DNA from 2 places in the Paenibacillus sp. USHLN196 genome. Region 1 is predicted to be linked to the other one. Evidence: riboswitches for the same ligand, from Rfam matches in the RefSeq annotation. Region 1 holds a riboswitch; the other holds the start of a gene.

Region 1 (3,419 bases):
TAGCTTGGTCCAATCAGGTGATTTACATCCACAATCTGCTTCAATCCACATTCAAAACCATTGTTGGAAAGCACAAAAAACCTGTGTAAGCTATCAGGCTCACACAGGTCGAACAATATGAAGCTCATTTCATTTGGTTATAAAATATATGTTAATAAGTACAAGTTTGTTAAAACTATTCTTCCGTATGTTTGCGATACGCATCTGCATTCATCAATGTGGACAATGCTGCAGACAGATCTCCCTCAACACGAATCTCGATCATCCAGCCTTCCTCGTAAGGAGAGCTGTTTACCAGTTCAGGTGAGTTCTGCAACGAATCATTCACCGCAATGATTGAACCAGTGACTGGAGAAAACAAGTCCGACACCGTTTTGACCGATTCGATCGTTCCAATGCTATCTTCGGCTTTTACATTGGATTCAAGGTCAGGCAATTCCACAAACACAATGTCACCCAGCTGATGCTGCGCGAACTCGGTAATGCCAATACGTACAGTATCCTCCCCTACGGTTTGCACCCATTCGTGCTCTTCACTGTACAGGAAATCACTTTTCAATTCGCTCATCGATATCCGCCTCGCTTTTCATTAATGAGTGCATGCGTTCTTTGACCTTAACCTTTTTCCCAGAACATAGCGTATGATATTTTTGAATCAAATGTCAAGATACCTCACAATTTATTTGCTGAAAACCTCTAAATCCTGTAACCGGATTACACTCTTTTTTTCATATACTGGTGAATATTAGAATAGTAAGCGTAGTCTTTTTGGATACACGAACAATAATAGTGAATATAAATTAAACATTCGGTTTTTAATCATTATCTATGATATCGTTCTTGACATCAGTAGTGGATTCACGTTTTAATGAGAGGAGTAAATGTGTTTATTGGACTATGTTATACCCGCGGATGAATGTAAAGGGAGAGATTACCCGTGACACCCGATTCGGGATGCACATGAGGTAACGCCGAAGGAGTAAACCACCGATAAGCGGGGGTGAATCTCTCAGGCAAAAGGACTTTTACGGGACGCAACTCTGGAGAGCATCTATTCGCCCTGTGCGGGCGTTATGATCACCCAAGGGGAAACCTGCTGCACAACCGCGGCGGGGTAACTCTCAGGTACAAGGGACAGAGCCTTAGAATACAGCGTGCTACTTGGCATGCCGATTCTTTGGCCTGTCCTTTTCCTTTTTCCCAAAAAACGAAAAACAGGATTCAGATCGGCGCTGTCATAGCTGCCTTACCATACTTATGTGATGAAATTATCTAGCTGAAAATTTAAAAATACCTGGTTCATTGATCCACGATTGTATATCCGGCCGGCTGACGGCCCATGACGAGGTGATTTGATGTCCGATTTGCTTAGAACACCACTCTTCCCACTGTATCAGCAATACGAAGGCGTACGGTGCATTGATTTTGGAGGCTGGGAACTTCCGGTACAATTTAGCGGAATCCAGAAAGAACATGAAGCCGTACGCGAGCGCGCTGGACTGTTCGATGTATCCCATATGGGCGAATTCACAGTACAGGGTGAGCAGGCTGAAGCATTTTTGCAACAAATGACAACTAATGATGTGACCACGCTGGTTCCCGGTCAAGCTCAGTACACCCTCATGTGTTATCCGGATGGCGGTGTGGTGGATGATCTGCTCGTGTATAAGCTGGAAGATCAGCACTATATGCTCGTGGTTAACGCCTCCAACATCGACAAGGATTGGGCATGGCTGCAAGAGCACCTGATCCCTGGCGTAAGCATGACCAACGATTCGGAGCAGACGGCGTTGCTCGCCCTGCAAGGTCCACTAGCTGTAGACATTATTGAAAAAGTTACAGATACGGATGTATCCACGATTGAACCGTTCCGTTTTGTACAGGATGCCGAAGTATGTGGAGTAACATTGCTGTTGTCCCGTACCGGTTATACCGGTGAAGATGGATTTGAACTATATGTATCTGCGGACCAAGCCGCTGCGGTCTGGAATGGACTAATGCAGGCCGGAGAAGGTCACGGACTGGTACCAGCAGGCCTCGGTGCTCGGGATACACTGCGCTTTGAAGCAAGGTTACCACTGTATGGACAGGAATTGTCGGCAACCATCTCTCCGCTTGAGGCTGGCGTTGGCATGTTTGTGAAGCTGAACGCTGGACCTTTTATCGGACACGAAGCCTTGTTACAGCAGAAAACTGACGGGCTCGCCCGCAAACTGGTCGGCATCGAAGTGCTGGAGCGTGGTATTCCTCGCCCCCACTATCCAATTTACGCCGAAGGCGTACAGATTGGTGAAGTGACAACCGGCACGCAATCACCTACATTGAAGCGTAATCTGGGGCTTGCCCTCATCGACAGCAAATACGCTGGGCTGGGAACCCCGCTTGAGATTGAGATCCGCGGCAAGAAACTAAAAGCCGAGGTTGTGAAGACCCCTTTTCATAAACGGACACGTACGTCGAAGACACCTACTCAAGGAGCTGATCAAGCATGAGCAAGCACCGTTACATTCCCATGACTGAGCATGATCAGAGCGCCATGCTCGCAACCATCGGTGTGGATACGCTGGAGGATCTGTTTCAGGACATTCCGCAGGAGATTCGTTATCAGGGCGAGCTGCCCGTATCCTCCAAACTTGATGAATATGCGCTGACACGTCATATGTCCAAACAGGCTGGCGCCAACGCCAATTTCGAAACACACGCCAGTTTCCTCGGCGCAGGTATATATGATCATCATGTTCCTTCCGTCATTAATCATGTCATTTCCCGTTCCGAGTTCTACACCGCCTACACACCTTATCAGCCTGAGATCAGCCAAGGTGAACTACAGGCCATTTTCGAATTTCAATCCTACATTTGTGAATTAACCGGTATGGCTGTGGCCAATGCCAGTATGTATGACGGTGCAACTGCCTTTGCCGAAGCAGGAAACCTGGCCGCAGCGGCAACTCGTCGCAAACAGCTCATCGTATCCCGTACCGTTCATCCGGAAGCCCGTCAGGTATTGCAGGCGTATGCGCACGGATTGAGTCTGGAGATTGTCGAGATTGGTTATAAGGATGGCGTCACTGATTGGGATGCCCTGCAAGCCGCCATATCGGACGATACCGCTGCTGTCATGATCCAGAGTCCGAACTTCTTCGGTGCTGTGGAAAATGTGAAGCAGGCTGCCGACCTCGTACATGCGCACAAGGGCCTGCTCGTCGTAAGTGCTAACCCGCTATCGCTGGGTCTGCTGGAAGCTCCAGGCAAGCTGGGTGCCGACATCGTAGTAGGCGATGCGCAGCCCCTCGGTATCGCCGCTTCACTCGGCGGCCCGACATGTGGATATTTCGCCGTATCCCAGCCTCATATGCGCCGAATTCCTGGCCGAATTGTAGGACAGACCACGGATCGCAACGGCAAGCGCGGTTTTGTAC
Region 2 (3,419 bases), on a different contig from region 1:
TTGCATCATTTTGCGTCCCGTTGGTGTCTGGGCCAATCCGCCTTGGGCTGTCTCCCGGTGTCGGCTCGGCATCGCACTGCCTACTTCCAGCATGACGTCGATGACTTCGTCTGACGGAATGGCACTACGCACACCGGCCAATGCCATGTCGGCCGCAGCCAATGCTGTGACGGCACCCAGTCCGTTACGGACGATGCACGGAATTTCGACGAGACCTGCGACTGGATCGCAGATAAGGCCAAGTGTATTTTTTAACGCCAAGCCAACGGCATGAACGACCTGCTCCGGTGTACCTCCACGCAGTTCAACCATGGCACCCGCAGCCATACCAATCGCAGAACCGACTTCCGCCTGACAGCCACCCTCGGCACCAGAGATAAATGAATTGTTCGCAATAACATAACCGATTGCCCCAGCACAGAACAACCCGTTGACCAAGTGTTCGTCCGTCCAGCCAAACCGCTCCTGTGAACTGATAAACACACCAGGAATAATGCCGCAGGAACCGGCTGTTGGTGTTGCCACGATGCGGCCCATGGAAGCATTCACTTCGGATACACACAGGGCATACGCCATCGCAAGTGCAGAAGCATCACCAGAGCAAGTCTCACCTTTGCGAATGTACTCGGCCATTTTCTTACCGTCTCCACCCGTTAACCCACTGCGTGATGTGGTATCTTCCGTTAACCCCTTCTGTACCGCTTCCTTCATCACTTGATAATAGTCTGACATCTGCTGCACAACGTCCGCTTCAGGCGTATTCGTTTCTTGGACCTGCTCCTCAATCATCAGCTGAGCAATGGTTTTGGATTCCGCTGTACAGATCGTATTCAGTTCGTGCAGATGTTTAAACCGCATCCGAATCAACTCCTCTCTTCAAATCAATGACACGAATGTCCAGTACATGGTCGAGCGAACGCAGACGCTTCAACATATCCGGATTAGGCACGCCGTCCATCTCCATTGCCGTCAGCGCTTCACCATCCCGAGCTTTCCGATCCACCTGCATATAACCGATGTTAACTCCCGATGAACTGATCGTAGACGTCACTGACGCAAGTACACCTGCTTTGTCAGCATGCCGCAGAACGAGTGTAGGGAATTCACCACTGATCTGGACACGAAAATCATTCATCGCATGTACCGATACGCTGCCGCCACCAATGGAAGCCCCGATCAAGGAGCAGGCACGTTCTCCATGCCATAACTCAATTTTGACCGTGTTCGGATGAGGAGCAGGCAGGCCGCTTGTATAAAACTCAACCTCCATGCCCGCTTCTTCTGCGTATTGCTCGGCATCCGGGATACGCGGATCGTCTGTGACATAGTCCAGCAGACCGCCGATCAGTGCCAGATCCGTGCCGTGGCCCTGATACGTATCTGCAAATGAACCGTACAGCGTCAGTCGTGCCCGATCCGGCGTACAACCGAGCCACTGACGAGCAATTCTCCCTAACCTTGCTGCTCCAGCTGTATGTGAACTTGAAGGCCCCGTCATCGACGGGCCAATAATTGAAAACACATCTTTAAATCGCACCTTATAACCCTCCAATTGTATTCGTCATTTGCATCCAGATTCCATGCCACAATGTTCCTTTTTTACTGAATGATGACATCAAAAAAGGACAGAAGAAGGCCCCAGGCCCTCTCTCTGTCCTCGATACCTGAGAGTTTCATGATCAGCAGTGTCCAAGGACAAGGTGAATGCCTGCGATTACAGGCAAGGTCACCGGGCTAACTGATCATATACCCCTTGGGTGGCGCAGTTCGCGCACTCTCCAGAGTTGCGTCCAACGATGGTACATTTACCTGAGAGATTAACCACTGCGCCGGGTGCGCAGCAGCTTGCTCCTTCGGTGCCTGAACTCTAGCCATTTTACTCGGCCAACCCAGGTCTCTCCCGCTCGTTATCATCCGCTGTATGGAACCATTTCTGAACTGATGTCAGAACAGTAATGGAAGTCGTTATTTTCTTCTTCATTAAGATTAATCGACCGGAAGATCAGTGTCAACAAACTTAACGATTTCTTTGGGTATATTTCCCTAATTTCCTGTTGCATCGATGTAAAACAGAATGATTTGTCAGCTTTTATCACATACATACGATAAGAGAGCCTTATATAAAGCATATTTTTGTGTTCCTACAAATAACCCAACTATGTGCTTACTACTATCTATGTTGTTATCCACCAAACAGTTCGGGTGTTCTGGCAACCCTTATCTTTGAAGTACAGTTCTTCGATTTCCCAGCTGAATCCTTATATCAGGATTACACCTCATAACTCGTAGAAGATGCTCTCGTTCTGTACATAGGGTCTACAATACTTGCTGCACAGCTTCGGCATGCGGTCTTTCATCCATTCGTGTCTCGATTCATTTGCCATCTGAAAGGCATAATAACCCAGTGTAAAAATCAACATGAATCCTTCCATTAACCGCATATCCCGATCCGTTAGCGGTGCACTCTGTTTCGTGTAACCAGATAGAAACTGTTCACGCTCTTCCCGATTGAACATAAGTGCTGCCCCTCCAGCATCGAAAAGATAATAACCATAACCGTATAGACAAAAATCAATCATAGATATGCCCTCATCCGTTATCAGCAGATTATTGCGGGTAATATCCCCATGAATGACTCCCCATGTCTTTGTATCGTACGGATATGTTTCTAACTGCTCATTAATGTTCTCGAACGTTTCTCGAAGCAGATCAAAGTCTTCCGTTGTAAAAATCCCCAGTCTGACGCCTTCCTCCAGCTGTCCTAGCATGACCAAGTTCTCTTGAATGTTGCCATATGCCGGCCGTACCTTCGTTTGATCTAGCTGACTCATCTCTCTTCCTGTCCGCTGATGATCGTTGCTATCCACTATTCCTCTGCTTTCAACCGTTCCCTCAATGGCTTCGGGTTTCTCCTGTACGCGTCCATATTGATGAAGCGTCTGCAGTTGTGCCCCAAGATCATAGATCTGCTCTGTTGTCAGGCGCTCTCCCTGCTGGATGTCCCTGCCCTCAATCCACTCCAGTACCGTACAACAGGTCTCTTTCCCTTCCTCACTTCTCCATACCGTGACCCATTCACCTGATACATTGCGTACCGGATGTTGCACGCGTAATGCTGTCGTTGCGTTTAAATCATGAAGCAGATTCATCTCTGCCTCCAGTGCAGGAAGCGTATGTTGAATCCCAGACATACTTGCATATGCAGCTTGATGGATACGCAGCAGATACTTCTGCCCGCTCGCTTCATCCACGACATGGTACGTCAGATTCTCGTTGTGACGAATATAAGAAACGACAGGTTTTTCAATCGTGTAGTTCTGTATGATATCAGCTGCCATGTGGTCGTAAGACATCTTATCCGTAGTGATTATCAACATCTCCTTCGAAGTTATGTAAACGTTCTCTTCATACTGAATATC

What was found. A riboswitch is a leader RNA that binds a small molecule or an ion and turns the genes downstream of it on or off. The one in region 1 is predicted to bind glycine.
Region 2: linked by a shared signal. The riboswitch ahead of sdaAB (L-serine ammonia-lyase, iron-sulfur-dependent subunit beta) and the one ahead of gcvT (glycine cleavage system aminomethyltransferase GcvT) in region 1 are both predicted to bind glycine.

Annotation. Positions count from the first base shown of each region.
Region 1 covers NZ_JBBCYH010000015.1:82,846-86,264, forward strand. Annotated here, with positions in the region: gene gcvH (glycine cleavage system protein GcvH) at 176-568, opposite strand; glycine riboswitch at 913-1,035, shown strand; glycine riboswitch at 1,039-1,140, shown strand; gene gcvT (glycine cleavage system aminomethyltransferase GcvT) at 1,356-2,492, shown strand; gene gcvPA (aminomethyl-transferring glycine dehydrogenase subunit GcvPA) at 2,489-3,419, shown strand, end outside.
Region 2 covers NZ_JBBCYH010000009.1:140,473-143,891, reverse strand. Annotated here, with positions in the region: gene sdaAA (L-serine ammonia-lyase, iron-sulfur-dependent, subunit alpha) at 1-858, opposite strand, end outside; gene sdaAB (L-serine ammonia-lyase, iron-sulfur-dependent subunit beta) at 848-1,537, opposite strand; glycine riboswitch at 1,650-1,784, opposite strand; glycine riboswitch at 1,789-1,913, opposite strand; gene WFI24_RS21570 (phosphotransferase enzyme family protein) at 2,277-3,338, opposite strand.